Regions from separate parts of the Streptomyces sp. NPDC056628 genome, predicted to be linked through region 3. Evidence: riboswitches for the same ligand, from Rfam matches in the RefSeq annotation. Region 3 holds a riboswitch; each other region holds the start of a gene.
The links. Region 3 has a riboswitch for thiamine pyrophosphate ahead of thiO (glycine oxidase ThiO). Riboswitches for the same ligand answer to the same signal wherever they lie in the genome.

Region 1 (3,235 bases), on a different contig from region 3:
ACGCCGGCGCGACGTCCGTGGTCAGCGGGCCGAGCGTATAGAACGGAGCTTCATCGCAGATCTCCTGCTGAAGGTCGATGTTCTCCTTGATCTTGTGCATCGGGACGTGTCCCGGGCCTTCGATCATGGTCTGTACGTTGAAACGCTTGGCGATGGTGTTGAGTTCCCCGAGCGTCCGCAACTCCGCGAACTGCGCCTCGTCGTTGGCGTCCGCGATCGACCCCGGCCTGAGGCCGTCGCCCAGCGAGTAGGTGACGTCGTAGGCGGCGAGGATCTCGCAGAGCTGCTCGAAGTTCTCGTACAGGAAGCTCTCCTTGTGGTGCGCCAGGCACCACGCGGCCATGATCGAGCCGCCGCGGGAGACGATGCCCGTCTTGCGGTTCGCCGTGAGCGGCACGTACGGCAGGCGCACGCCCGCGTGGACGGTCATGTAGTCCACGCCCTGCTCGGCCTGCTCGATGACCGTGTCCTTGTAGATCTCCCAGGTCAGTTCCTCAGCCTTGCCGTCGACCTTCTCCAGCGCCTGGTAGAGCGGCACCGTGCCGATGGGGACGGGGGAGTTGCGCAGCACCCACTCGCGCGTGGTGTGGATGTTGCGGCCGGTGGAGAGGTCCATGACCGTGTCGGCGCCCCAGCGGGTCGCCCAGGTCATCTTCTCGACCTCCTCCTCGATGGAGGAGGTCACGGCGGAGTTGCCGATGTTGGCGTTGACCTTCACCAGGAACCGCTTGCCGATGATCATCGGCTCGATCTCCGGGTGGTTGACGTTGGCGGGCAGGACCGCCCGCCCCGCGGCGATCTCCGCACGGACCACCTCGGGGTCGACGTTCTCCCGGATCGCCACGAACTCCATCTCGGGGGTGATCTCCCCGCGGCGGGCGTACGCGAGCTGGGTGACCGCCTGTCCGTCGCGGCCGCGCCGGGGCTGACGCGGCCGTCCCGGGAACACCGCGTCGAGGTTGCGCAGACCCCCTCGCGGCGCTGTGTGCTTGATGCCGTCGTCCTCGGGCCGGACGGGCCGGCCCGCGTACTCCTCGGTGTCCCCGCGGGTGACGATCCAGTTCTCCCGCAGCGGGGGCAGCCCGCGGCGGACGTCGGTCTCGGCGGCTGGATCGGTGTACGGGCCCGACGTGTCGTACAGCGGGACCGACTGCCCGTTGGTGAGGTGCACCTGGCGGACCGGCACCCGCAGATCGGGGCGTGAGCCCTCGGTGTACGCCTTGTGCCAGCCGATGGACTTCCCGGCCTCTGCGGAGACTTCGCCCTGCAGGGGCGATTCGTCCTGGTTCGAGGCAGGCGTGCGCGCGTCCTTGATGGTCATGAGACCTACTCCCTACGCCGGCATTACCCGGTAACAGGTTCGGCGGTCGACGCAGCGGTATCCGTCTGCCGACGTTTCATGTGGAACGTCACTCGTGACGAGTGATGTTTCATGTGAAACATCGCTGGGACGGAGGTCAGCGCCCTCTCAGCCCGGTGCTCCGAGCTCCCGCGTGTACAAAGGTGGTTCCACGCTAGCGCCAGTTCGGGCGCGCTGAACAGAGGGCCCTCTCCGTTCTTGCGATGATCGATCGGTGACCACGATGCATGAACCTCCGTACCCGCCGCGCGAACCGCGCCGCGGCCAAGGCCCGGGAAACGGCCCCGCGCGGCACAACGACCGTGACGAGCGGCGGGGTTCGGGAGCGCCCGGGGACGGGCCCGACAGCGGGCACGAACACGGGCATGGATCCGGGCACGGGCACTCCCACAGCCATTCCCACGGTCCGGCCGCTCCTGTCTCCCGGCATCTGCGCAAGGTCATCGCGGCCGTCCTGATCCCGTTCGCCGCGGCCGTGGTGGTCGGCCTCGCGGTGCTCTGGCCGGGCGGTGCCCCGGCGCACGAGCGCACCGGGGTCGGCTTCGACCGGCAGACCCAGCAGGCCACGGTCACGAAGGTGGTCGAGCTGAGCTGCAAGGAGGTGGGCGCCGGCGGAGCCCCGCCGCCCGCGGACACCGCCGCCGCGGAAGGCTCCTCCACCGGCGAGGGCTTCTCCGCGGCGCGGGAGGAGAGCGGTACCTGCAAGAAGGCGACGATCCGCGTCGACACGGGGAAGGACAAGGGCCGTACGTTCACGGAGATCGTCCAGCCCGACCAGTCACGGCAGTTGAGCGAAGGTCAGGAGGTCGTGGTCGCCTACGAGCCCTCTGCCCCCAAGGACCTCCAGTACGCCGTCGCCGACGTCAACCGGCGCGTCCCGCTCTCGGCGCTCGCCGGGATCTTCGCCGTCGCCGTCGTGCTCGTCGGGCGGCTGCGGGGCGTCATGGCCCTGGTATCACTGGCGATCAGCTTCCTGCTGCTCAACTTCTTCATCCTGCCGGCGATCCTTCAGGGCTCGAACCCGCTGGTCGTCGCGGTGGTGGGGGCGAGCGCCATCATGCTGATCGCGCTCTACCTGTGTCACGGCCCGTCGGCACGTACGTCGGTCGCGGTCCTCGGCACGCTCACCTCGCTTCTGCTGATCGGGCTCCTGGGCTCGGTGTTCATCGACTGGGCAGCGCTCACCGGCAACACCGACGACAGCACAGGCCTCATCCACGGCCTGTACCCGTCGATCGACATGAGCGGTCTGCTGCTGGCCGGGATCATCATCGGCTCGCTCGGTGTGCTCGACGACGTGACGGTCACCCAGACGTCCGCGGTCTGGGAGCTGCACGAGGCCAATCCGACGATGGGCTGGCGCGGGCTGTACCGGGCGGGCATCCGCATCGGGCGCGACCACATCGCGTCGGTCGTCAACACGCTCGTCCTCGCCTACGCGGGCGCCGCGCTGCCCCTGCTGCTGCTCTTCTCCATCGCCCAGAGCGGCGTCGGCACGGTCGCCAACAGCGAGCTGGTGGCGGAGGAGATCGTGCGGACGCTGGTGGGCTCCATCGGCCTCGTCGCCTCCGTGCCGGTGACGACGGCCCTGGCGGCCCTGGTGGTGTCGGCCGACCGGCCCGAGCCCGGCACGGCGCCCGTGGGGGCCCGTCCGGCCGTGGCGGGCCCCGCACCGGCCACGGGGCGGGGTGGGCGGGGGCGGCGGCGCAAGCGGTGAGGCAGGGCCTCTGAGCCGCCCCCGACCTCCGCTGAAGCGTTACGCCACTCCCGCCCCCGGCCGTCGTGACGCCTCAGCCCGCGCTCTGCTCCTCCGCGAGGATGCGGTCCAGGGCCTCGTCGAGATACGCGTCGAAGCCGGCGAGCGCCCCCTCCTGC
Region 2 (3,235 bases), on a different contig from region 3:
CCCCACCCCGCTCCGGCCTGGGCATCCAGAGTTGATCTGCCACACTGGAAGAGTTATGCCTGCACCCGGAGAACTCACATTCGTCGCCCCGCGCGGAGCCAAGAAGCCGCCGCGGCATCTTGCCGATCTCACGCCCGGTGAGCGCAAGGACGCCGTCGCCGCGATCGGCGAGAAGCCGTTTCGTGCCAAGCAGCTCTCGCAGCACTACTTCGCGCGGTACGCGCACGATCCGGAGCAGTGGACCGACATCCCCGCCGGGTCCCGCGCCAAGCTGCGGGAGGAGCTGCTGCCCGAGCTGATGACCGTCGTGCGGCATCTGTCGACCGACCAGGGGACCACGCGTAAGACGCTGTGGCGGCTGTTCGACGGGACCCTCGTCGAGTCCGTGCTCATGCGGTACCCGGATCGGGTCACCATGTGCATCAGTTCGCAGGCCGGGTGTGGGATGAATTGTCCCTTCTGTGCCACCGGGCAAGCGGGGCTCGACCGGAATCTGTCCACCGCTGAGATCGTCCATCAGATCGTTGACGGGATGCGGGCGCTCAGGGACGGGGAAGTGCCCGGGGGGCCCGCTCGGCTGTCCAACATCGTCTTCATGGGGATGGGCGAGCCGCTCGCCAACTACAACCGGGTCGTCGGCGCCATCCGGCGGCTCACCGATCCGGAGCCGGACGGGATGGGGCTCTCGCAGCGGGGGATCACCGTCTCCACCGTCGGGCTCGTGCCCGCCATCCACCGGCTCGCCGATGAAGGGCTCAAGAGCCGGCTCGCCATCTCGCTGCACGCCCCCGACGACGAGCTGCGCGACACCCTCGTCCCCGTGAACACACGGTGGAAGGTGCGCGAGGTGCTGGACGCCGGGTTCGAGTACGTCGCGAAGACCGGCCGCCGGCTGTCCATCGAGTACGCGCTCATCCGGGACATCAACGACCAGGCCTGGCGCGGTGACCGGCTCGGGCGGCTGCTCAAGGGCAAGCCCGTGCATGTCAACCTCATTCCGCTGAACCCGACGCCGGGCTCGAAGTGGACCGCCTCGCGGCCCGAGGACGAGAAGGCGTTCGTGGAGGCCATCGCCGCCCACGGTGTACCGGTGACGGTCCGGGACACCCGTGGTCAGGAGATCGACGGGGCGTGTGGTCAGCTCGCCGCCACCGAGCGGTAGTCTGACCGGCGTCCACACATCTGCATATTCCGACAGGGGAGCGCCACAGCGCTGAGAGTGCGGCACCGGCCGCAGACCCTCCGAACCTGGCCCAGGTCATTCTGGGTAGGGAGATCGGTCATCACTCGAGCTGTTGCGCCCTGCCCGAGCCCCCCGGGGGCCACGGGCAGGGCCGCGTCTCTTCCTGGTCACCCCAGGAGGAATTCAGTGAGCATCACCAAGAAGGCCACGGCCCTCGGCGTCGGGCTCGGTCTTGTCGCCCTGCCGGTGCTGACCGCCTGCGGCTCGTCCGACGACGGTGCCGGCGGCAGCGGCGGCGGTTCGCGGACCGTCACCCTGGTCAGCCACAACTCGTGGGCCGTGTCCAAGGACGTCCTCGCCGGCTTCGAGAAGCAGTCCGGCTACAAGGTCCGGGTCCTCGAGGACGGCGACGCGGGGCAGGCCGTCAACAAGGCCATCCTCACCAAGGACAACCCGCAGGGCGACGTCTTCTTCGGCGTGGACAACACCCTGCTGTCCCGGGCCCTCGACAACGGCCTGTTCCAGTCGTACGAGGCCAAGGGCTCCGACCGGGTCCTGCCCGAGTTCCGGGTCGACCAGGGCAAGCACCGGGTCACCCCCGTCGACACCGGCGACATCTGCGTCAACTACGACAAGGCGTACTTCAGCGAGCGCAAGCTGGACCCGCCCACCTCGTTCGGCGACCTGGCCAAGCCCGCGTACAAGAACCTCCTCGTCACCGAGAACGCCTCCACCTCGTCGCCCGGCCTCGGGTTCCTCCTCGGCACCGCCGCCAAGTACGGCGACGACGGCTGGCCGGACTACTGGAAGAAGCTGAAGGCCAACGGCGTCAAGGTCGTCGACGGCTGGGAGCAGGCCTACAACGAGGAGTTCTCCGGTTCGGCCGGCGGGAAGAAGGCGAAGGGCGACCGGCCCCTCGTCGTGTCGTACGCCTCCTCGCCGCCCGCCGAGGTGATCTACGCCGACCCCCGGCCCTCGACCGCGCCGACGGGTGTCGTGGACGACACCTGCTTCCGGCAGGTCGAGTACGCCGGTCTGCTCAGTAACGCGGGCAACCCCACGGGCGGCAAGGCGCTGATCGACTTCCTGCTGACCAAGACGTTCCAGGAGGACATGCCGCTGAACATGTTCGTGTACCCGGTGCGGAAGGACGCCCAGGTGCCGAAGGAGTTCACGGAGTACGGGCCGCCGGCGAAGAACCCCGAGACCATGGACCCGGCGAAGATCGCCGCCCACCGTGACGACTGGGTCAAGTCGTGGACCTCGCTCGTCCTGAGGTAACGGCACGCCGCACGCGGGGCGCGGCGACGAGGCTCGGTCTCGTGGCCGTGCCCGTCGCGTTCTTCGCGGTCTTCTTCGCCTACCCGGTCGCCGCGATCGTCGCGCGCGGCCTGAACGTCGACGGGGCGTGGCGGTTCGGTCGGCTGTGGGACGTGCTCGGGCAGTCCGACATCCGGCACGTGCTGTGGTTCACCACCTGGCAGGCCCTCGCCTCCACCGCGCTCACCCTGCTGATCGCGCTGCCCGGCGCCTATGTCTTCGCCCGTTTCGACTTCCCCGGCAAACAGGTCCTGCGGGCCGTGGTGACCGTGCCGTTCGTGCTGCCGACGGTCGTCGTCGGCACGGCGTTCCTCGCGCTCGTGGGCCGCGGCGGGCTGCTGGACGAGCTGTGGGGCGTACGGCTGGACACCACCGTGTGGGCCATCCTGCTCGCGCACGTCTTCTTCAACTACGCCGTCGTCGTAAGGACGGTGGGCGGCCTCTGGGCCCAGCTGGACCCCCGGCAGGAGGAGGCCGCGCGGATGCTCGGGGCGTCCCGGTGGACCGCCTGGCGGACCGTCACCCTGCCGGCGCTCGGGCCCGCCGTGGCCGCCGCCGCGCTCATGGTCTTCCTGTTCACCTTCACCTCCTTCGGTGTGGTCCAGATCCTCGGCGGTCCGGCCTTCTCCACTCTGGAGGTCGAGATCTACCGGCAGACCTCCGAGATCTTCGACCTGTCCACGGCCGCCGTGCTGACGATCGTGCAGTTCCTGGCGGTCGGCACGATCCTCG
Region 3 (3,235 bases):
GCCCCGCCCGTGCCCATGATCAGCCGGGAGGTGAGGGACAGGTCCCCGATGACGAGGGGGTCGTCGGCCATGGGTCAGCCTCCTTGCACGGCGGTCAGGACTTCGACGCGGTCCCCCTCGCGCAGCGGCGTCGACGGCCACTGCGCGCGCGGGACGACGGTCTCGTTGAGGGCGGCGGCCACCCCGGAGGGGGCCGCCGTGAGCAGCCGGACGGCGGCGTCGAGCGCCGTGCCGGGGGCGACCCGCCGCCGCTGCCCGTTGAGCGAGATGTTCATGCCGGCTGCTCCTGGGGGGCGGCTGCGAACCGCAACGGCGTGAAGTCACGCGCAACGTCCGGCAGTTCACCGGTGGTCAGGACATGCGCCAGGACGTCCCCGGTGACCGGCGCGAGCAGCACGCCGTTGCGGTGGTGCCCGGTGGCGAGCAGCAGCCCGTCCAGGGCGGTCGGGCCGAGCAGCGGCGCGTTGTCGGGGGAGGCGGGGCGCAGGCCCGCCCGGGTCTCGGCCAGCGGCAGCTCGGTGAGGCCGGGCACCAGCTCGTGGGCGTCGCGCAGCAGCTCGTACACGCCGCCGGCGGTCACCGTGGTGTCCCAGCCCAGCTCCTCGCTCGTCGCCCCGACGACCAGCTCCCCGCTCTCGCGCGGCACCAGGTACACCTGGCTGCCCCGCACCATCGCCCGCACCGTCCGGTTCAGGAACGGCGCGAGGCCCCGCGGCACGGTCAGCCGCAGCACCTGCCCCTTCACGGGCCGCACGGGCGGCCGTACGTCGTCCGGGACGCCCGCGAGCCGGCCGCTCCGACTGCCGGCGGCGAGGACCACCCGGTCCGCGCGCAGCGCCGTGCCCTCCGTGGTGGTGACCCCCGTCGCCCGGTCCGCCGTGACGTCCAGGCGCTCGGCCCAGGCCCGGTGGAAGGTCACACCGGCCCGCTCGCACGCCTCCAGCAGCGCCCCGGTGAGCAGCCGGGGGTCGACCTGGTGGTCGCCGTCCACCCGCAGCCCACCGCGCACACCGGGCGCGAGCATCGGCTCCAGGCGCCGGCACTCCCGGCCGGTCAGCCACTCGGAGTCCAGCCCCGAACGGGTCTGCAGGGCGTGCAGCTCCCGCAGGTGGGCGCGGTCGTCCGCGTCGAGGGCCACGGCCAGCGTGCCGCACCGGCGGTAGCCGAGGGTGTGTCCGGTGAGGTCGGCGAGCTCGGCCGCGAAGTCCGGGTAGCGGCGGGCCGAGTCGAGGTTCAGGCCGAGCAGGCTCTGTTCGCCGTAGTGGAGTTCGGTGACCGCGGCCAGCATCCCGGCCGCCACCTGGGCGGCCCCGCCGCCCGGCTCCGGGTCCACCACGGCCGTGGCGAACCCGCGCTGCGCGGCCCGCCACGCCGTGACCAGGCCGATGATCCCGCCCCCGACGACGAGGACGTCTGACGTACGTGAGGACATGGGCGTCCAGCCCCTCCCTTCGCCGGCATGACCCGGATCAGGTTCGTACGGTCGGAGGCCGCCAGCCTCCCTCTCAGCCCGGTGCGTCCGGGCTCCCGCGAGTGCTCTACGGTGGCCACCCTAGCCCGCAGTCCCAGGTATCGGTAAGGGAGCCTCCCCGCATGGCCCGCTCGCTCGACGGTCTCCTCCTCGCCCCCGTCGCCGACCAGGCGCCGGGGCAGGTGGGGACGCGCACCCGGTTCACGTACCACGAGCAGGACGGCGTGGTCTGGGCCGAGTACGGCGGCGGCGACGTCGTGCGCGGGCACCTCGTCGGCACCCGGGACGGCGACCGGCTGGACTTCCGGTATGTGCAGCTCAAGCGGGACGGCACGACCTCCTCGGGCCACTGCGTGTCCACGGTGGGCGAACTCCCCGACGGGCGCGTGCGGCTGACGGAGACCTGGGAGTGGGAGTCGCAGCCGGGCAGCGGCACCAGTGTGGTCGAGCAGGTCCCGCGTCCTGACTGACGGCACGTCACGTGTCTATGGTGATCAGGTGAGCGAGCCAACCACCCAGTCGCAGCGGTCCGTGGTCGTCGCCGGCGCCGGCATGGCCGGTGTACAGACGGCGGTCGCCCTGCGGGAGAAGGGCTTCTCGGGGACGATCACCCTGATCGGCGCCGAGCCCCACCAGCCGTACGACCGCCCGCCCCTGTCCAAGGCCGTGCTGCTCGGCACCGCCGAGGGCTCCGCCTTCGACGTCGACTTCGAGGCGCTCGGCGTCGAACTGCGGCTCGGCTGCGAGGTGCTGGGCGTCCGCACCGCCGACCGCGTCCTGGACACCGAGACCGGGCCCGTCCCCTACGACGCGCTGGTGCTCGCCACCGGCGCCGAACCTCTGCGGCTGCCCGGCACCGAGGGCGTCCCCGGCGTGCACCTGCTGCGCACCCTGGACGACGCCGAGCGGCTGCGCCCGGTGCTCGCCCGGCAGCACGACGTCGTGGTCGTCGGCGCGGGCTGGATCGGAGCCGAGTTCACCACCGCCGCCCGGGAGGCGGGCTGCGCGGTGACCGTCGTGGAGGCCGCCGAGCGGCCGCTCGCGGGCGCCCTGCCCGCCGAGGTGGCCGAGCCGATGGCCGCCTGGTACGCGGACAGCGGGGCCGTGCTGCGCACCGGCACGCGCGTGGAGCGCGTCGAGCAGGGCGCCGTCGTCCTGGGCGACGGCACGCGCGTGCCCGCCGGCGCCGTCGTCGTCGGCATCGGGGCCCGGCCCGCCACCGCCTGGCTCACCGGCTCGGACATCGCGCTCGGCGCGCAGGGCGAGGTGCTGGCCGACGACCGGCTGCGCACCTCCGCCCCGGACGTGTACGCGGTGGGCGACTGCGCCTCCTTCCCGTCCGGGCGCTACGGCGAGCGGCTGCTGGTCCACCACTGGGACAACGCCCTCCAGGGGCCCCGCACGGTCGCCGCCGACATCCTCGGCGAGACCACCGCGCGCTACGACCCCGTGCCCTACTTCTGGTCCGAGCAGTTCGGCCGGTTCGTGCAGTACGCCGGACACCACCCGGGCGCCGACACGCTGCTGTGGCGCGGCGACCCGGCCGGCCCCGCCTGGTCGGTGTGCTGGCTGCGCGAGGGGCGGCTGGCCGCCCTCCTGGCGGTGGGCCGCCCCCGGGACCTCGCCCAGGGACGGCGGCTGATCGAGGCGGGGGCGCCGATGGACGCCTCGCTGCTGACGGACCCCGCGCGGCCCCTGAAGGCGGCGTTGGCGTGACGCACGGGCAGGCGGCCGCGCCCGGCCGGACCGGCCTGACTTCCGACT

Region 1: it holds a riboswitch for thiamine pyrophosphate, as region 3 does, so the genes downstream of both, thiC (phosphomethylpyrimidine synthase ThiC) here and thiO (glycine oxidase ThiO) in region 3, are expected to answer to the same signal.
Region 2: it holds a riboswitch for thiamine pyrophosphate, as region 3 does, so the genes downstream of both, ACFRAC_RS22255 (thiamine ABC transporter substrate binding subunit) here and thiO (glycine oxidase ThiO) in region 3, are expected to answer to the same signal.

Annotation. Positions count from the first base shown of each region.
Region 1 is NZ_JBHTWG010000004.1:107,623-110,857, forward strand. Features, by position in the region: gene thiC (phosphomethylpyrimidine synthase ThiC) at 1-1,321, opposite strand, end outside; TPP riboswitch at 1,314-1,503, opposite strand; gene ACFRAC_RS08085 (YibE/F family protein) at 1,575-3,077, shown strand; gene ACFRAC_RS08090 (SsgA family sporulation/cell division regulator) at 3,151-3,235, opposite strand, start outside.
Region 2 is NZ_JBHTWG010000018.1:126,015-129,249, reverse strand. Features, by position in the region: gene rlmN (23S rRNA (adenine(2503)-C(2))-methyltransferase RlmN) at 56-1,162, shown strand; TPP riboswitch at 1,187-1,292, shown strand; gene ACFRAC_RS22255 (thiamine ABC transporter substrate binding subunit) at 1,370-2,464, shown strand; gene ACFRAC_RS22250 (ABC transporter permease) at 2,440-3,235, shown strand, end outside.
Region 3 is NZ_JBHTWG010000008.1:193,413-196,647, reverse strand. Features, by position in the region: gene ACFRAC_RS14085 (thiazole synthase) at 1-71, opposite strand, end outside; gene thiS (sulfur carrier protein ThiS) at 75-275, opposite strand; gene thiO (glycine oxidase ThiO) at 272-1,432, opposite strand; TPP riboswitch at 1,430-1,541, opposite strand; gene ACFRAC_RS14070 (hypothetical protein) at 1,594-1,941, shown strand; gene ACFRAC_RS14065 (NAD(P)/FAD-dependent oxidoreductase) at 2,003-3,187, shown strand.